Regions from separate parts of the Bacillus cereus group sp. N8 genome, predicted to be linked through region 1. Evidence: predicted binding sites of a transcription regulator. Region 1 holds the regulator's gene; each other region holds the start of a gene.

Region 1 (5,157 bases):
ATGCAAATGCAATTCGCTCATGTGATGACATTCAAACATTCAAACTTGTTGTAAAAACAATTGCTCGTAAACATGGTTTACACGCAACATTTATGCCGAAACCATTATACGGTGTGAACGGTTCAGGTATGCACTGTAACTTATCATTATTTAAAAATGGAGAGAACGTATTCTTCGATCAAAACGGTGATTTACAATTAAGTGATGATGCTCGTCACTTTATCGCAGGTATTTTAAAACACGCACCAGCATTTACAGCGGTAGCAAACCCAACTGTAAACTCTTACAAGCGTTTAGTACCTGGATACGAAGCTCCTTGTTACGTAGCATGGTCTGCACAAAACCGTAGCCCATTAGTACGTATCCCTGCATCTCGTGGTATTAGTACACGCGTAGAAGTACGTAGTGTTGACCCAGCTGCAAACCCATATTTAGTAATGGCTACATTATTAGCGGCAGGTCTTGACGGAATTAAAAACAAATTAACTCCGCCGGCTGCAGTAGACCGTAACATCTACGTAATGACAAAAGAAGAGCGCGAAGAAGCGGGTATCGTTGACTTACCAGCAACATTAGCGCAAGCGTTAGTTACATTACAATCTAATGAAGTAGTATGCGGTGCACTAGGAGAGCATTTACTTGAGCACTTCATCGAAGCGAAAGAGATTGAGTGGGATATTTTTAGAACTCAAGTTCACCAATGGGAACGCGATCAATATATGTCTCTATACTAAGAGAGAAAAAAGCCCTAATACTACGGTATTAGGGCTTTTTTTATTTGTGGGCAACATAGGTGCTGGTGAAATAAATTGAATAGGTGTCCGCAAAATGCCCGGAAAAATCAAGGAGATTCTTTAAAATGCTATTGTATTTCTTCGATATTGTATGTTTTGCTCAGTGTTTGATAAATAAAATTGCAAAAATATAGTACCTTGCAATAAACAGTACCTGATGGTATATTATGGATATAATAGGTACTGTTTATTGAACGGTACTGAAATAAGAAAGGGGGGATTGTCCTTGAACGTTCAATTTAAAAAAGGTGTGTTAGAACTGTGTGTATTGGCGCTTGTAAAACGTAAGGATTGTTATGGTTATGAACTTGTTCAGCAAATTTCAAATAAATTTTTAATATCGGAAGGTTCTGTATATCCGCTATTACGTCGTTTAACGAAAGAGGAATATTTTCAAACATATTTAAAAGAATCCACGGAAGGACCGCCCCGTAAATATTATCAGTTAACAGAGCAAGGAGAGATGCAACTTACGTTATTAGTAACAGAGTGGCGTGATTTTGCTAAAGGTGTTCAAGAAATTATTGAAGGGGTGGAATGGGATGAGTAAAGAACGGTTTCTTAAAGAATTATCAAGTCATCTTAGAAAGTTACCAGAAGAAGAGCGACAAGATATTTTATTTGATTATGAAGAGCATTTTCAATTTGGGATAGAAGAGGGGAAAACTGAATCAGAAATAATAAAAGGGCTTGGCTCTCCGAAGGTAATTGCGAAAGACTTGCTTGTTTTGTATCGCTTTGATGAGATGAAAAAAGACCCATCGACTTCAAATATAACAAGAGCTGTCATGGCAGCGGTTGGACTTAGTTTGTTTAACTTTATTATTGTGTTAGGCCCATTAATTGCAATTATAGCTTTTATATTTTCCTTTTGGGTGGGTGGTATTGCTAGTGTAGTGACACCATTTTTCGTTATTTTAAAAGTGTTCATGGGTACTTTTATATGGTTGGATCTTTTCGTTAGTATAACGTTTGTTGGAGTAGGTTTGTTGTTATGTATTGTAGCTTATTATAGTACGAAGTGGTTTAAAAGATTATGTGTGCGCTATGTAATATGGAACTTCAAAATGATAAAAGGGGAGTAGATGATGAAAAAAATATTATTAGTAGCTATCGCTTGTATCATTATTGGAGTAATAGGGATTTCACAAACATATAAAAAAGCAGTAGAAACTGTGGAGAAAGGAAATAAGGAAGAAGTTATTAAAAACGAAACGCTAAAAAATGTAGAAGTTAAGTTAGATGCTGGAGATATTGTTGTACAAAAATCTCCTGATTCCTCTTTTTATGTAAAGCAAACAGGAGACATAAGTAAACAGGAGATTCGTATTGCTGAAGATGGTGACACATTAAAAGTTATAGGGGAAATAGAAAAAGGTGTTTCATTTGATTTTTCATTTTACAATTTCGGATTTCAAGCGCCTGCATTGACTATATTAGTACCTGAACGTTCTTATCAAGAGATAAAAGTAAATTCATCCGCTGGACAAATAGAAATAAGTAATGTGAAAAGTGACCGCGTAAGTGTTGAAACACTAGCTGGAGAAGTGGATTTGAAACATGTAACAGCAAAGAGTGTGGAGGGATCTACAAAAGCTGGTGAGGTGAATTTTAAAAAAGTAATAGGGAAAGCAACAGCCAAAACGGCTAGTGGGGATATAGATATTATTGATCATGATTCTAAATATGATTTAGAGGCAAGTTCAACCGCTGGAGATGTAGATATTACTTTATTGGAAAAACCACAAGATGCAGTTGTAACTGGGCAAAGCGCTGCCGGAGATGTGACAATTTTTAATGAAGAAAATAAAAATATAACGATCGGTAATGGAAGTAAAAAGATTAGCGGTAAAACCGCTGCTGGAGACGTTACTATTGAAACGCGTTAATAATTAATGTAATGTATTCTTTTGAGTGAACGGAAATCTATCAAAATATAAAAGAAGATAACGCCCTATATAAATAAGGGGATTATCTTCTTTTTATTATTTTTAATGTAAATCACGATATACGCCAATTACTTTTCCGATAACTGACACTTGTTTTAAAATGATAGGTTCTAGAGAAGCGTTTTCCGGTTGTAGACGGAAATGGTCTTTTTCTTTGTAGAAACGTTTAACAGTTGCTTCGTTATCTTCTGTTAAAGCAACTACAATTTCACCGTTGTATGCAGACTGTTGTTGGCGAACAACAACTAAATCACCATCAAAGATACCAGCTTCAATCATGCTATCTCCAGAAATGCGTAACATAAACACTTGATCTGCTCCAGCAACGATACTAGCTGGAAGTGGGAAGTGATCTTCTACACTTTCGACTGCTGTAATCGGTAAACCAGCAGTAACTTTTCCGACGATTGGAACTTGAATAACAGATTGTGTTTCTGTCTCCATTCGGTTGTCACCTAAAATTTCAATTGCGCGTGGTTTTGTTGGATCGCGTCGAATATATCCTTTTTCTTCTAGTCGTGATAAATGTCCGTGCACTGTAGAACTAGAAGCGAGGCCGACTGCTTGACCGATTTCACGTACGGAAGGTGGATATCCTTTTTCTTGTACTTTTAGCTTAATAAAGTCGAGAATGTCTTGCTGGCGTTTCGTTAACTTTTCCATGTTTTCTAACACCTCGTTTTCTTTCGTTTTTCTTATTAATAAGTATAACATGCGAAAAAACATTCTACAAACATAAGTTCGAACAATAGGGAGATTTATGATACACTAGAGGGAAAATAAAGCGAGAAAGAAGGGTTCAAAATGAATGCAATTGTTTATGCGCGTGTCAGTACAACAAAAGAAGCGCAAGAAACATCATTATTGCGTCAAAAGGATGAATTATTGCATTTAGCTGAGCGCTATCAAATGAATGTGATAAAAGTGATTGAAGAGCAGGCTAGTGGCTATACAATTGAACGTGATGGTATATTAGAAGTATTAGATACAATTCGAGATGAACAAGTTGATGTACTTTTAATACAAGATGAAACGCGTCTTGGTAGAGGGAATGCGAAGATTGCATTAATGCATTGTTTACATAAAGAAGGAATAAAAGTGTATACACATACGCATAATGGTGAATTACAACTTTCGGATTCTGACTCGATGGTGTTGGATATAATTGGAATTGTGGAAGAGTATCAAAGAAAGATTCACAATTTAAAAATTAAGCGTGGCATGCAAAGGGCGGTAGAGAAAGGATTTCGTCCGGAGAATAATTTGAAAAATCGTCATTTAAGTATAGGACGTGAGAAAAAAGAAGTGCCAATTGAGGAAATTGTACGTTTACGCCGGAATGAATTAACTTTTGAAGAAATTGCAGCAACACTTCGTGGTTTTGGTCATGATGTTTCAAAAGCAACTGTACATCGAAGATATGTAGAATATACAAAGCAATTGCTTGATAAAGAGGACTAACTATTGTATGATAATAATCAGTTTTGAGTAGAAGGGGGATTCGAGATGCCAAGTCACGAACTCATTGAACGCATTAACTTCTTAGCGAAAAAAGCAAAAGCTGAAGGCTTAACTGAAGAAGAACAACGTGAGCGCCAATCGCTACGTGAACAATATTTAAAAGGATTTCGTCAAAATATGTTAAACGAATTAAAAGGAATTAAAGTCGTTAACGAAGAAGGCACGGATGTTACACCGACGAAATTAAAAGCTCTAAAAAAGCAAGATAATGCAAAATTAAATTAAAAGATGGGCATAGCCCATCTTTTTTGATATTAATAGAAAGATACATGAGTAATAGCTTTCCAGTTGTAATACTACTTCAATCGTTTCAGTACATAGTGAATGATGAATTTAGACATATCTATTGATATGTCTTTTATTATGCGCTTGTTTAGAAGTTAATAAGTGAATAAACCGAATCTGTTGATCCGGTTCCAGTAGAAGTAATGATTACGAGAAGGGTGTGTATGTAGTATAAGCATATTGAGGAGAATATACGCGTGATGGTTATTTTAGAATTAGTAGGAGCAGGTGGAATTGATATGCTTTTCATTTTTATCCTGCTATTTGTGGGCAGTAAAACTCCCACCTCAAAATTCAGGTGGAGCAAAGAAGTTAGGTGGAAGCCCTGCTGCCCGTAAAAGCTCGATTGGTGAGGGCTAATAATCAGTGGGGGATGAACAAAACCCCCACTGATTAAAGTTTCACTTTATATTAAGCAAATGATCTCGTGGAGGTATTATTTTGATGACAATTATTATTGATCGTATTTCGGTTCAAAATGAGATTGTCTTAATGAGGATGTTCTTTATGTTCAGTTAGAGCGTTGTATTCATTTGTTTCGCAGAGTAATGGAAGATGGATGATATATTTTTTATTTGAGAATTTAATGTTTTTGCATAAAAATACAG
Region 2 (5,157 bases), on a different contig from region 1:
TTTCAAAAGAAGCACTTCAATGTGCGCGCCTGTATCTTCTTTCACACCGTGCAAGCGAGCAGGCATAACTTTCGTTTCATTTAAAACTAAGCAATCTCCCTCATGTAAGTAAGAAAGAATGTCTGTAAAATGTTTATGCTCAATATCACCAGTTTCACGGTCTAACACCATTAATCTTGATGTTTCACGATCTTCTAACGGGACTTGTGCAATAAGTTCTTCTGGTAAATGAAAATCAAACAGATTAATATCCATAACTGTATCCACCTATTTCTTATTTGAATCGATTTATTATATACATAATAAAAGATAATGCAATACTTAACACAATACATGTAATGATAGGAAAATAAAAGGTAACGTTACCTTTTTTCACAAAAATATCGCCTGGAAGCCTTCCTATGAACTTCCAAGCTAAACCAACAACAATGAGTAAAATACCGGCTGTAATAAGCAGCTTTGGCATCTCCGTCATGCTTTTGGCATCTCCATTCCGAAATGTTCATATGCAAGCGGTGTTACAATCCGGCCTCTTGGCGTTCGTTGTAAAAAGCCAATTTGTAATAAATACGGCTCATACACATCTTCAATCGTATGAGATTCTTCCCCAATCGTCGCCGAAACTGTTTCTAGTCCAACTGGACCACCGCGGAACTTTTCAATAATACCAAGTAATAATTTATGGTCAATATGATCAAGACCTAATTTATCTACTTGCAGTAGTTCTAACGCCATTTGTGTAATTTCCATTGCAATTGTTCCGTCGCTGCGAACTTGTGCGAAATCACGTACACGTCGTAATAAACGATTCGCTATACGAGGTGTGCCACGAGCACGTCTTGCAATTTCTAGTGCAGCTAATGAGTCGATTTCAACTTCAAACACTTCTGCTGTACGTTCAACAATCGCAGAAAGCTGATCCACTGTGTAATACTCTAATCTTGAAAGTACACCGAAACGGTCACGGAGCGGCGCTGATAATGCTCCGGCACGTGTTGTCGCTCCAACTAATGTAAATGGAGGTAAATCTAAGCGTACAGACCGTGCTGACGGTCCTTTTCCAATTACGATATCAAGGCAAAAGTCTTCCATCGCAGGATATAGTACTTCTTCGATTGATCTATGCAAACGATGAATTTCATCAATAAACAATACATCTCCAGGCTGAAGTGCTGTTAATACCGCTGCTAAATCTCCTGGTCTTTCAATTGCGGGACCTGACGTCGTTCGAATGTTAACACCCATTTCATTGGCAATAATATTCGCAAGCGTCGTTTTACCAAGTCCAGGTGGTCCATATAAAAGTACGTGATCTAACGTTTCTTCACGCATTTTCGCCGCTTCAATAAACACTTCTAAATTATGTTTCGCTTTATCTTGGCCAATATACTGACGGAGCGTCTGTGGCCGTAATGAATACTCTAAATCCGCATCTTCGTATCCAGATTCCCCTGAAAGGAGACGTTCGTCCATTATACTCACCTCTTACCATTTAGTAAAAGACTAAGTGCCTTTTTAATATATTGATCCGTCGTTAATGATTCTTTTAATAACTCTGGTACAACACGAGAAACTTCCCGTTCTGCATAACCAAGTGCACGCAGTGCCTCCAGTGCTTCATCAAGTTCAACTGAGGAACCTTTCTTCTCATCAAAACTTTCAACATCTGAGAACAAATCAACAAACGCATCTGGTACAACATCTGCTAGTTTTCCTTTTAAATCTAAAATCATTTGGCGCGCTGTTTTCTTTCCGACGCCCGGGAACTTCACTAGAAACTTCTCATCTTCATGTTCAATCGCTTGAACGACCTGTCCTGTTTGACCAGAAGCTAAAATTGCAAGAGCGCCTTTTGGCCCAATGCCAGACACACCTAACAACTTTGTAAATAATAAACGCTCTTCACGTGTTTTAAATCCGTAAAGTGCCATAATATCTTCTCTCACATAATGATATGTATAGACACGAATTTCTTGCTTACTTCTTTGAAATACATACGGATTTGGTGTGAAAATTTGATAACCAATTCCATTATGATCAATTACGACATATTCCGGTCCTACATATTCCACGTAACCTGTAACATATTCAAACAAAATACGATCTCTCCCTCTCAAATCATGTATTCCATTTTAACATATTTAACAATAGAAAAGCGAGAATGCCCCAACAAATGTTCTCTATTTGAAACTTCTGTTATTTTCCATTGACAGAAAGTATAAAGCCCCTTAATATACAGATGTCGATAATGATTATCAATATTAATTAAAGGGGTTACATCAGGATGAAACAAAAGCTATTTATTTTATTTACTATTATGCTAGTTGTTCTTTCTATCGTTGGCTGTTCTTCTCAAAAAGAAGAATCAAAAGCAAAAGAACAACCGAAAACAAAAGTTGTAAAACATGCTAAAGGGGAAGCAACAATTCCAGTTAATCCAAAGAGAATTGTTGATTTATCTGGATCAACAGAGGAATTATTAATCCTTGGACATAAACCTGTTGGCACAGCAAACACGTATAAAGATAAAATCCAAAATCACTTAACGGACAAGCTAGACGGCGTAAAGGCAGTCGGCTGGTACTGGGCGCCTAAAGTTGACCTAGAGGCTGTTACAGCTTTAAAACCAGACTTAATTATTTTAAACAATCGTCAATTGAAAATTTATGATCAACTAGAAAAAGTTGCACCGACAGTTGTTCTAGAAACAAATCTAGAAGACTGGCGTGGTAAGTTTAAAGAAGTAGGTAAACTATTTGACGAAGAAAAGAAAGCTGACAAATGGATTGCAGACTACGATAAAAAAGCAGACTCTTTATCAAAAAAAATTAAAGAAAAAACAAAAGATGAAAACTTTATGTTCGTCGCAGTTACACCTCAAAACTTCCGTGTATACGGTAGCTTCGGATACGGTGACATCATCTTTAACGATTTAAAACTTCCAGCAACAAAAGGTACAGATTTAAAGCAAACGATGGCGCAAGTATCACTAGAAGGTCTTGTTGCATTCCAGCCTGACCAAATGTTTATCGTAAACTTCGGCGGTGAAGCTGATAAAGTGTACGAAGACTATAAAAACAGTGCCGTTTGGAAAGACAATAAAGCAGTAAAAAGCAATCACGTATACGAAGTATCAAATGAAGTCTTTAATACGAAAGCATTCAATCCAATTGGAAAAGACATGCTAATTGATGAAATTGCAAAAGAAATTTTAGCTAAAAATAAATAAGAAAAAGCAGCTCATGATGAGCTGCTTTTTTTCTTATTTTGCACTGCATACTGCTTCATTTTTTCGATTGTCTTCACAAAACCTTCTTTTGATTTTATGCGAATACCACGTTTCAATTTCGCACGCTCATAACTCTCAAGTTTTTTCATATCAATTTGAAAGAAGGAGTGGATCGCGTTATCACTTTTCGGTACCCCTTTGAAAATTTGTAATATCCCTTCCTCTGAAACACCAAAATAACCGCTCGTTTTCAGTAAAGGAGAAATATCATCAACTTTCTTTTGTAATACAATTTGTACATCATCACGATCAACAAGTTGCCATTCCTTATATTGCTGCAAAAACTTTTCTAAATCCGCTACTTTTTCTGTCAGTATTTCCTCACTTACTTCTCCATCAACATACATGCGCTCTAATAAAATTGTAACTTGAGGTTCTTTTTCTACTACTTCTGCCCTCACATCGGATCCATAAGCTAAGCAAAACATCATAACGAAAGCTTGCAATGCAATCAGTATCCATTTCATTTCCGTTCACCTCTTCTAGGCAAAATCATACTTTCATTTGTAGTTTTTCCGGAAATGGGGGTTTTATCCATATAAACATTAGTATTAAATTTCTAGAGAAAATAAAAAATGCAGATAAGAATTTATCTTATCTGCATGTATCATTTACTTTTATATAAAATGAAAGACGCCTGCAAAGCAGGCGTCTTGATGCGTTTACGGCGAGAGACCAGGCGACCACATTCGCGTGTTTAGCACTTAAGCATATCTCTCGTCTTACGTAAATTAGCTCATCGCTTTACTAATATAACATTAATAAAGTATAAGTGCAATATGTTTATAAAAATATTTTATTTCCTCTTTCACTTAAATGGAATTGATGTAAATTATAAATTGATAATTGTAATATATATATTACAATAAGTATAACAGCGAAATCATAATAAACTGGAGATGGATATTGTGAAAAAAATAAAGGATGAACGCCTCATACTTCAAACGTTAAAAAACATACGTATTGCCTTCCTTTTTCAATCCCTTGGCATAATCGGAATTTTAGGCTATACCGGATTCACGGAAGGAATGGATCAAATTACGAAATCTCCATTATGGTTATTATTTATTCTTACAAGTATTGTACTTAGTTATTTACAGTTAAGTATTTCAATCGATGTAGAAGAAAGTGAAAAGGAAATAAAGTTAACTCCTTATTACAAACTTGTTTTACGCTCTCTTATTGTTGGAATTATCATAGCTATTATTTATATTATTTTCAGCCCAGAAAGACCTCTGTTTGAAGCTATTCTTACAGGTAGTATTTTCTTCATATGCTTTTTAGCGTCTTACTCCGTTAGTTATTTTATAAAAAAACGCCGTTTACAAGACGACGAATAGTAAAGAGGAAGGGCTATCCCTTCCTCTTTTGTTTTGCTATCGTACTGTACCCGTCAGACCGTAACGAATGTCTCGGAACATATTCACTATGTCACGATTAAAATCGTTTGTAACTGTGCCGTTACGTAGGCGTGTACTCATTGCATCGACACGAGTAAACATGTCATTTCTTACGGAAACATATACGTTTCTATTTCCAACTTCATTTGCAACCGCTTGACGAATTTCGTTTGCCATCGCTGTTTCATTTGTCGCCGGATTACGTGGTTTTACCGCAATCGCTACATCGTTTCCATATACAACTGTAGAAACTCGATCTACATTATTCATACGTTTTACACGATTCGTAATTTTCTCTGCAGTTTTACCATCATTGTTAATGTATGAATTGTTCATTGTAATATTACGAGTTGGATGCGGATTAGCAATTTGCCCATTGTAATTTACATCACGGTAATAATTATTGTATCCTGTATCGTTACGACCGTTTCTATATGTCACATAATCTGTATAACGATCATTACGCGC
Region 3 (5,157 bases), on a different contig from region 1:
TAGATATAGGTGGAAACAAATGGATCAAAGAAGAACATGTACAGATTAAATGATGTTAAAAAATCGGCTGCATGCCAGCTTTTAGTGTTTAATAAATCTTGCCTCTGACATGAAGAGAAATACTTGCGGAAAACACATTAATTTCACAATAGCGCTGTATAGTTCCTAATATACAATTATCAAAGTGAGGTATTTGAATTGAAAAAGAATAAGCTATTTATGGGAACTATTATTACATGTGTGGCGCTAGCATTGTCTGCGTGTGGTTCCGCAGAAAATGTTGCAACATCAAAAGTAGGAAACGTGACAGAGAAAGAGTTAAGTAAAGAATTAAGGCAAACATATGGAAAAAGTACTTTATCTCAAATGATGTTAAATAAGGCATTGCTAGATAAATATGAAGTTTCAGATGAAGAAGCTAAAAAACAAGTAGACGCAGCGAAGGAACAAATGGGTGACAAGTTTGATGTGGCTTTAGAGCAAGTAGGGTTAAAAAATGAAGATGAACTAAAAGAGAAAATGAAGCCAGAAATTGCGCTTGAGAAAGCGATTAGAGCGACTGTCACAGATAAAGATGTGAAAGATAACCATAAACCTGAAATGAAGGTAAGTCACATTTTAGTGAAAGATGAAAAAACTGCGAAAGAAGTAAAAGAGAAAATAAATAATGGTGAAGATTTTACTGCTTTAGCGAAACAATATTCGGAAGATACTGGTTCAAAGGAACAGGGCGGAGAAATAGCTGGTTTTGCTCCTGGTCAAACTGTGAAAGAGTTTGAAGAAGCTGCGTATAAATTAGATGCAGGACAAGTAAGTGAGCCAATAAAAACATCTTATGGTTATCATATAATAAAAGTGACGGATAAAAAAGAATTGAAACCATACGATGAAGTAAAAGATACGATTCGAAAAGATTTAGAACAACAAAGACTGCAAGATGCGACAGGTAAATGGAAACAACAAGTAATCAATGATCTATTGAAAGATGCGGATATTAAAGTAACAGATAAAGAATTTAAAGATACATTTAAATTCTTAGATGAGAAATAAGGTTTAGAAGAAAAACAGAGATTTAGCATAATGCTATATTTCTGTTTTTTTATTTTCAATAGAAAAGGGAACTCGTATAGAGTTCCCTTTTCACGTTAGTGTGTGTGTTATAAATAGATAGTAAGACAATACAATATTACATTTAAATATTAAGAATTACAATGGGAAAATTTGTATGTAGATAAAAGGAATAAGCAATTTAATTCGCAAAATGTTGAAATGATAATGTTTTAGTTAATTAATATTGTTAAATATAAACTAAATATATTTTTTGTATTTTCTTAGAGAATGAATAGAAGACATAATTTAAAGAATGATACATACCATATTATCGGAGAGTAAATTGACTTTATACGAAATGAAATGTAGAAATTTTTATTGCAAAAAGTGTTCTACATTATAATATGAATAATTTTAGATTTACTAGATTATTAAATTAACTTGGAGGAGAATATATGAAAGTTATTTTTAAAAGAGAAGGTGGAGGGAAAATTTTCGAATCAGCTAATGAAAATATAAGTATTTTACTAGATGTATTAAAAGAAACAAAAGGGATAAAGATTGGGATGATTGAGTATGAAGTAATAGAATATAAACTGGAATATTATCGGAATCCGAAAAAAACAGAAACAGAGAGAGAATTACATATTATTATGCAACCTAAACTTAATCAATAGAGAAAGTAAAGTAATGAAATAATTAGTTTTGACTTTGTTCGTCCTTACTGATTATTATCCCGCACATAGCAGGATCAGTGAAATGATTTGTCGAAATGTATGAAACTTATAAAGAATGTATTGTTTTACATTCTTTATAAGTTTCGAAATTTTTGTGAGTTTCGTTCATAATAAAAGTATATGCTTATGTCGATGGATGGTTAATGAATAGTAAAACTAAAATTTCTTTTATCTATGCAGGAAATGAATATATATATAAATAAATAAATAAATGTATTTATGAAGAGCTTTGTTGAATAATATTGGAGGAGTTAAAAATGAGTTTAGCTAGTTATATAGGTTGTAATGTAGAAGTGCCGTTAACCCCAGAAGATTCCAATGATTTAATCATAATTGGACCGTGCTTTTCAGATGAAGGTTTACTTGAAGTTGTAAAAGAGCATCAATTTCAAACAAATTACATTTATGAAGTATCATCAGGATGGGGAATAGAACTGGTTGAGTGGCAAAGATTAGTTGATAAGAAAGAATCTCAAAATAAACTTTTAACTTTATGCTCGATTATGGAAGGGTATTTAAAAGAAGGAGATTACTTTGAATTATATAGTTGTTGGGTTGGTGAAGAAAATCAGGAAAAAGTAGGGGAATTAAATTTGAAAATAAATCATTTTGATGTAGCTGAAATTTGTATTCCAGAAAGAACGTTAGTTAGGATAGAAAAGTAGAAATATAAAAGCGACTCCACATTGGGTGGAGTCGCTTTTATTGTTGCTACACGTATTCTATGGTGTGATAGGAAGTGCAAAGAAAGTTGATTAATAATAGGGAGTAATCAATGGGTATGAATAAACTTCATAGATTAAAGTTACATTTTGTTTGAAAAATTTACATATTGCACTTCCGAAAGAACGTTCGTTCGTGTATAATGAGAACAAACGTTCTTTTGTAGTGGAGATTTCTACAAATTCATAAATAGTTTTGAATTGGAAAGCTACGCTACATATTAAATAAGAGATGGATAAAGTGTATTTAGAAGTGAAATTTCTATTTTGTGAATGGATAGATATAGAAAATTGAGGAGTAAAGAAAATGAGTTATGTAAAGATACAGGAAACAGGAAGAGAGTGGGTTCCGTTTACAGTAATGTCGGAACAATTATTAAGTATGAAAAAAATTATTGGAGAGAAATTAAAAGTCCAAAGACCGCTAATAACTAATGAAGCGAAAGAAAGTATTACAGACAAGTTATTAACTTCATTATTGTCTGAAGAAGAGATGTTAGTGACATATTTTGAAGAAGGATACATACTTACAAGTTATATGACAGTGGTTCATATAAATCCTATTCAACAAATTGTAAAATGTACAGATGCATTTTATAAAACATATATATTTTCTACAATGGACATAATTGATGTAACCTAAAAGAAGCTGAATTTTGAAATTTAGCTTTTTTAATTTGTCCCGCTATTGGTGGGTAGTTAGATTCACACCTCGAAATTTGGCTGTACGTCAGGCTGCCTGCAAAAGCCCAATTGTTATGGATTAATAGTCAATGGATAATAGACAAAACCCTTACTATTTTTGAAGAGGTAAAGAATTAAATGAAAAAGCAGCTAGATGCAAACTAGCTGCTTAGCCCCAGGGAAAGGGAGAAAAAGATTGGGCACTCAAAAAATTAACGATAGCTGTTTATCAGCCTGAGTATAGTATAGACAAATTTTAAAATATTATACAAATCTGATTACAGATCTGGTTAGGCCGTACCAACTTGGTTTTGATCTGCTAAATCAGAATCAAATGTATTAGTCGCGCTAACCCCGCTAAAAGTGTTCACAACGAAACCAACGTTAGATGCGCCAGAGCCGTTATAAGCTTTTGTATTCTCCTTTGGAGAAACGTTGTAGAAATCACCTAAGTTGAAAGATCCGTTACTATTTTGTACAACTAAATTCCCAACAACTGAGGGCATAATTTTCACCTACCTTATAAGTAATTGTTTGCACTACTATATGAAGGTATAGTTTAATTGGTTCATGTGGCAAATATTGTGGGATAGGGAAACGTTTGAAGCTTTATTTAATCAATTTAGCAAAAAGTATGTTAAATTTAATGAAGAGTTGAATTTTATAAAGTATAAATTCTAATAATTAATATATACGGAATTAAAGGAGGCGAAATGTAATGGATAATGTTATAAAAACAGTAGATTTAACAGATGTAGAATCAAGTAAACTTGTTGCTTTTATTTGTAGTAATGATGTTACATTGATCGAAAAAGCATTTTGTCCTAATGAAATAAAATTAAAGTTTAATGAAATAGCGATTTTATCGGCAATTAAAACAGCATATATTACGAAAGTATCTATAAGGAAAGAACTTGAAGCGATTTTTCACGATACAGGCGTTTTATTAGTGAAGCAAAATGTTGAAAGGAATAGTATTCAATCTATAACAATGCATTTTGAACAATTTAAAAAGTTGCAAAATGAGATTGAGAATTTAAATGAAAGCGTGTTTAAGGCTACGTGAAAATACTTGGATAAAGGTGGATCATGTTATGTTGAAAATGTGGATTGAAAAGTATTTGGATAAATCGAACTGTAAACATAAATATAAATATAAATATAAATATAAATATAAATATAAAAATACTTTCATCAATGTGTAACCTATATTTATTGATATGAGAAATGTAGGAAAGAGCAGATACAATTTAAAAATAATAAAGATACAAACAAAAAGAGTAACTATGATGGTTACTCTTTTTGTTTGTAATATGTAATATCAAAAATACTCCTAAAGTATGAAATGAATTGATACTTAAGTAAGAATTTGAATAAGAATAAAAAGAGTAATATTAATTGAAAGGAGGAGATGAAGTTGGAGCGAAACGACATTGAAAAACTTGTAATTATTACTGGAGTAACGCAAGGGTTAGGACGTGCATTGGTTGATAGGTTTCATGAATTGGGATGGAATATAGTAGGGTGTGGACGCTCAAAAAATAAAATTGAAGAGCTTAATAAATATTACGGTGCTTCACATGATTTTCAAATAATTGATGTTTCAAATCATCACCAAGTTAGTAAATGGGCAAGTTGTATTCTTAATAAGTATAGGGCTCCTGATATGTTAATAAATAATGCATCGATTGTTAATCAAAACGCACCGTTATGGAAAGTTACCGCTCAAGAATTTGAAAGTGTAATGAGTGTAAATGTGAACGGGGTAGTAAATGTCATTAGGGCGTTCGTCCCGGCGATGATAGCTAGAAAAGAAGGGATTATTATTAATATGAGCTCTAGTTGGGGAAGAGAAGGTGAGGCTGAGCTTGCTCCATATTGTGCTTCGAAGTTTGCTATTGAAGGTATCACGCAGTCCATGGCAATGGAATTGCCAAATGGCATGGCCGTAGTTGCTTTAGATC
Region 4 (5,157 bases), on a different contig from region 1:
TTTTGAAGAATTAGGCTTTACATATTTAGGTCCGGTCGATGGGCATGATTATGAAAAGTTATTCGAAACGTTGCAATATGCAAAGAAAACAAAAGGCCCAGTACTTGTTCATGTAATCACGAAAAAAGGAAAAGGTTATAAACCAGCTGAGAGTGACGTTATTGGAACTTGGCATGGAACAGGACCGTATAAAATCGAGTCAGGTGACTTCGTTAAACCGAAGGAAGTTGCACCAGCATGGAGTGCTGTTGTTAGTGAAACAGTGCTTAAGCTAGCGAGAACGGATGAACGTATCGTTGCAATTACGCCTGCAATGCCTGTTGGATCGAAACTTGAGAAATTCCAAAAAGAATTTCCGAATCGCATGATTGATGTAGGTATTGCAGAGCAGCATGCTACAACAATGGCGGCTGGTATGGCAACACAAGGGATGAAGCCATTCTTAGCAATTTATTCAACATTTTTACAAAGAGCATATGACCAAGTTGTTCATGATATTTGTCGTCAAAATTTAAATGTTTTCATTGGAATAGATCGCTCTGGATTAGTAGGAGCAGACGGTGAAACGCATCAAGGTGTATTTGACATCGCGTTTTTACGTCACTTGCCGAATATGGTGCTTATGATGCCGAAAGATGAAAATGAAGGTCAACATTTAGTCTATACGGCGATGCAATATGAAGATGGACCGATTGCTTTGCGTTATGCGCGCGGTAATGGACTTGGCGTTCATATGGATGAAGAATTAAAGGCGATTCCAATTGGTTCATGGGAAACGTTAAAAGAAGGCACACAAGCAGCAATTTTAACGTTTGGTACGACAATTCCGATGGCAATGGAAGCAGCTGAGCGTCTTGAAAAGGCTGGAGTTTCAGTCAAAGTAGTGAATGCTCGCTTTATTAAACCAATGGATGAAGCATATTTACATGAGCTTTTAGGAAAAAATATACCGATTTTAACGATTGAAGAAGCTTGTTTAATCGGAGGTTTTGGAACAGGAGTAGTTGAATTTGCATCTGAAAATGGATACCATAGTGCATTAATTGAGAGAATGGGTATTCCAGACCGTTTCATAGAGCACGGTAGTGTAACAAAATTATTGGAAGAAATTGGTTTGACGACAGATGCTGTTGTAGACCGTATTCATACAATGATTCCATCAAAACAAAAAAGGGCGTAACAAATGAGCGTAAAAAAAGAAAGAGTAGATGTACTATTAGTAGAGCGAGGACTTATAGAAACGCGTGAGAAGGCTAAACGTGCTGTTATGGCAGGGCTCGTATATGCGAATGAAATGAGACTCGATAAGCCAGGAGAGAAAATCTCACAAGATACAGAGATTACGGTGAAAGGGCAAGTTATGCCATATGTAAGCCGTGGTGGTTATAAACTTGAAAAGGCATTAGAGACATTTCAACTTGATTTACAAGATAAAGTTATGATAGATATTGGTTCATCAACTGGTGGCTTTACAGATTGTGCGCTTCAAAATGGAGCGAAGTTATCTTATGCATTAGATGTAGGATATAATCAACTTGCGTGGAAATTGCGTCAAGATGAGCGTGTTGTTGTGATGGAACGAACGAACTTCCGTTACGTGACACCGGCAGACTTAGAGCGCGGTTTACCTCAGTTTGCAAGTATCGATGTTTCATTTATATCATTAAAGCTAATATTGCCGGTTTTAAAAACAATGCTTATGTTAAATGGTGACGTAGCTGCATTAATTAAACCGCAGTTTGAAGCTGGACGAGACCAAGTTGGGAAAAAAGGCATTGTTCGTGATAGAAAAGTACATGAAGCTGTCGTGGAAATGATTGTCGATTTTGCTCTGAAGGAAGGCTATGATGTCGAAGGTTTAACATTCTCGCCAATTACGGGCGGGGATGGTAATATTGAATTTTTAATCCATCTAAAATGGCATGGAGAGCGTGAGAATGGCGAAAATCATTCGCCGGTTTCTATTGAGCAAGTTGTTACAGAAGCGCATGACGTTCTAAAACAAAAAGGGAAAGGGGAATAACATATGTTGTTCCTCTTTTTGTTGTAATTGTATAATGATTGTAAAAACAATTGTGTACAAGAAACGAATTATACGTTAACATAAATAAGTGAAGTATACCAATGTTTAAACTATGGTAAGAGATAGTGTGAGGTGCAAATGTATGAATAAAGGTCAGCGCCATATTAAAATCAGGGAAATTATTGCGAACAAAGAAATTGAAACACAAGATGAACTAGTTGATATTTTACGTAATGAGGGATTTAATGTAACGCAAGCAACAGTATCGCGCGATATTAAAGAACTGCACTTAGTTAAGGTGCCATTACATGATGGACGCTATAAATATAGCTTACCAGCAGATCAACGATTTAACCCGTTGCAAAAATTAAAACGAAATCTAGTGGATTCATTTGTAAAATTAGACACGGCAGGACATATGCTTGTGCTAAAAACATTGCCTGGTAACGCTCATTCACTTGGGGCACTTATTGATCATTTAGAGTGGGATGAGATTATCGGAACCATTTGTGGTGATGATACTTGCTTAATTATTTGCCGTACACCTGAAGATACAGGTGTTGTCTCTGATCGTTTCTTAAATATGCTGTAACAAAAAAATCTTGTTTACTTTCCTCTGTAAAGTGGAAAGTAAACAAGATATTTTTATTGGTTAAAAATATGAATTATTAAATGCAATATAATATTTTCTTTAAATAAAGTTAGAAAATAGGTGGATTGACCCGTAAAACGAATGTTTGGTACAATGGAGCGGGTTAGATGAGTAATTTATACATATAAACATATAGTATAACTATTTGAATGAAGAGTACTTAAAAAAAGCCCTTAGTAGGGGATTAGTTTATAACGAGGTGAATGGGGCATTGTTATCGGAATTATCGATCAGAAACTTTGCTATTATTGAGGCATTAAATATTTCTTTTCAAAAAGGTTTAACCGTTTTAAGTGGTGAAACAGGAGCCGGAAAATCGATTATTATTGATGCGATTAGTTTGCTTGTTGGCGGCCGTGGTTCAGCGGAGTTTGTTCGATATGGAACAGAAAAGGCTGAAATAGAGGGTTTATTTTATGTAGAAGATGATAAACATCCATGTATCGCAAAGGCGGAAGAATTAGATATAGAAATAGAAGATGGCATGATTATTTTGAAACGTGATATTGCTGCGAACGGAAAAAGTGTATGCCGTGTAAATGGGAAGCTTGTTACACTTAGTATATTAAAAGAGATTGGAAAAACGCTTGTTGATATACATGGACAGCATGAAACGCAAGATTTAATGAATGAAGAGCGTCATATGTTTATGCTAGATCATTTTGATGGAGATCGTATTGTTAAACAATTAGACACATATCAGAACGTATACGGGGACTATGAAAAATTAAAAAAACAGCTGAAATCTTTAAGTGAAAATGAACAACAAATGGCTCATCGTCTAGATTTAATTCAATTCCAACATGAAGAAATTCGTAAGGCAGATTTAAAAATGGATGAAGAATATGAATTGACTGAGGAACGATTGAAAATATCCAATTTTGAAAAGATTTATAAAGCGTTAGGGGATGCGTATCGTTCGTTGAGTGGGGACAGCCAAGGGTTAGATCATGTAAGGAATGCAATGAGCCAAATGGAGAGTATTACGCATTTAGATGAGGCGTATCAAGAAAACCATGATTCAATTGCAAATAGCTATTACTTATTAGAAGAAGTTGCATATCAGCTTAGAGAAAAGTTAGATATGATGGAATATGATCCGAAACGTTTAGATGAAATTGAAACACGGTTGAATGAAATCCGTATGTTAAAGAGAAAGTATGGAAATACTGTAGAAGAGATTTTAGCGTATGCTGATAAAATTGAACAAGAAATTTTTACAATTGAAAATAAAGACGTACATATTGAAACGACGAGAAAACAGCTAAAGGAATTAGAAGGTGTTATCTTAAAAGAAGCAACGTTGTTAAGTGATATGCGTCATGAACTGGCAGACCATCTTACAAACGCTATTCATCAAGAATTAAAAGAATTATATATGGAAAAAACAAAATTTGAAGTGAGAATAATGAAGCGGGAAGGAAATGCAGAAGAACCTCTTGTGGAAGGAACACCGGTGAAACTTACGGCGGATGGCTACGATCACGTGGAGTTTTATATTTCAACGAACCCTGGTGAACCGTTAAAGCCGCTTTCAAAGGTTGCTTCTGGCGGAGAGTTATCTCGTATTATTTTGGCTTTAAAAAGTATTTTTTCTAAGCATCAAGGTGTTGCTTCAGTTATTTTTGATGAAGTGGATACAGGTGTGAGTGGTCGGGTTGCACAGGCTATTGCGGAAAAAATCTATCGTGTATCGGTAAACTCGCAAGTACTTTGTATTACGCACTTACCTCAGGTAGCTTCAATGGCGGACTCGCATTTATTTATTAGAAAACAAGTGGCGAATGATCGGACGATTACATCTGTTACGGTGCTAAGTACGGATGAAAAAGTAACAGAAATTGCTCGGATGATTTCTGGTGTAGAAATTACAGATTTAACGACAGAGCATGCGAAAGAGTTACTTACGCAAGCACATCATTTCAAACAGACAGCAGAGGCTATCCAGTAATGGATAGCTTTTTTTCTCAAATGATGATTTCTTAATTCTTCCGGTTATAAATAAAGCACTGCAAGGAGAGATTAAAAAGTGAAGCCAAGAGGCTGAATGTGGGGTAGGAGCGAGGAGAGTGAACAAATTGAAATTAGAAAGATTTCGAAAAATAATAGGTCTTTGTCTCCTTGTTTCTTTAGTTTTTATTGGGTGTTTTAAACCGCTTCGAACGTTTATTTCATCCCCGAAGCAACTTGTTGTTTTTGAAGGACAACAATCAGAAATAGCATCATTACCAGTTTTTAAGGCTTCATCTACAAATCGTAATGTGTTTACAGTAAGTTCAAATGAACAAGAGCTTATGGTGAATTCTCACCAAAATGGTGAAGCTGATATGGTGTTTCAACTCGCTGGTTTTCCAGTGAAAAAAGTAAATGTAAAAGTATTAAAAGATTTTAAAGTTATCCCCGGTGGACAATCGATTGGTGTGAAATTGAACACAAAAGGTGTACTTGTTGTAGGCCATCATTTAATTCAAACTGAAAAGGG

What was found. Region 1 encodes LexA, which represses DNA repair genes until DNA is damaged. Its sites were predicted from a motif close to CGAACATATGTTCG; they were not measured.
Region 2: ruvA (Holliday junction DNA helicase RuvA) is a predicted target of LexA. The motif match lies at 2,167-2,180, and genes of this name have one in related genera.
Region 3: JDS80_RS19345 (YolD-like family protein) is a predicted target of LexA. The motif match lies at 2,629-2,642, and genes of this name have one in related genera.
Region 4: recN (DNA repair protein RecN) is a predicted target of LexA. The motif match lies at 2,750-2,763, and genes of this name have one in related genera.

Annotation. Positions count from the first base shown of each region.
Region 1 covers NZ_JAEHBK010000003.1:379,416-384,572, reverse strand. Annotated here, with positions in the region: gene glnA (type I glutamate--ammonia ligase) at 1-734, shown strand, start outside; gene JDS80_RS08330 (PadR family transcriptional regulator) at 1,021-1,344, shown strand; gene JDS80_RS08325 (DUF1700 domain-containing protein) at 1,337-1,879, shown strand; gene JDS80_RS08320 (DUF4097 family beta strand repeat-containing protein) at 1,880-2,683, shown strand; gene lexA (transcriptional repressor LexA) at 2,786-3,406, opposite strand; gene JDS80_RS08310 (YneB family resolvase-like protein) at 3,548-4,204, shown strand; gene JDS80_RS08305 (DUF896 domain-containing protein) at 4,250-4,489, shown strand.
Region 2 covers NZ_JAEHBK010000001.1:96,936-102,092, reverse strand. Annotated here, with positions in the region: gene queA (tRNA preQ1(34) S-adenosylmethionine ribosyltransferase-isomerase QueA) at 1-255, opposite strand, end outside; gene JDS80_RS00515 (DUF2905 domain-containing protein) at 275-475, opposite strand; gene ruvB (Holliday junction branch migration DNA helicase RuvB) at 472-1,473, opposite strand; gene ruvA (Holliday junction DNA helicase RuvA) at 1,479-2,096, opposite strand; gene JDS80_RS00500 (iron-hydroxamate ABC transporter substrate-binding protein) at 2,285-3,229, shown strand; gene JDS80_RS00495 (BofC C-terminal domain-containing protein) at 3,241-3,756, opposite strand; gene JDS80_RS00490 (branched-chain amino acid ABC transporter substrate-binding protein) at 4,198-4,629, shown strand; gene JDS80_RS00485 (YhcN/YlaJ family sporulation lipoprotein) at 4,666-5,157, opposite strand, start outside.
Region 3 covers NZ_JAEHBK010000014.1:22,631-27,787, reverse strand. Annotated here, with positions in the region: gene JDS80_RS19365 (glycoside hydrolase family 25 protein) at 1-53, shown strand, start outside; gene JDS80_RS19360 (peptidylprolyl isomerase PrsA) at 199-1,050, shown strand; gene JDS80_RS19355 (hypothetical protein) at 1,506-1,727, shown strand; gene JDS80_RS19350 (hypothetical protein) at 2,045-2,452, shown strand; gene JDS80_RS19345 (YolD-like family protein) at 2,817-3,152, shown strand; gene gerPF (spore germination protein GerPF) at 3,484-3,699, opposite strand; gene JDS80_RS19335 (hypothetical protein) at 3,912-4,259, shown strand; gene JDS80_RS19330 (SDR family oxidoreductase) at 4,611-5,157, shown strand, end outside.
Region 4 covers NZ_JAEHBK010000001.1:315,704-320,860, forward strand. Annotated here, with positions in the region: gene dxs (1-deoxy-D-xylulose-5-phosphate synthase) at 1-1,180, shown strand, start outside; gene JDS80_RS01725 (TlyA family RNA methyltransferase) at 1,184-2,023, shown strand; gene argR (arginine repressor ArgR) at 2,166-2,615, shown strand; gene recN (DNA repair protein RecN) at 2,887-4,626, shown strand; gene spoIVB (SpoIVB peptidase) at 4,745-5,157, shown strand, end outside.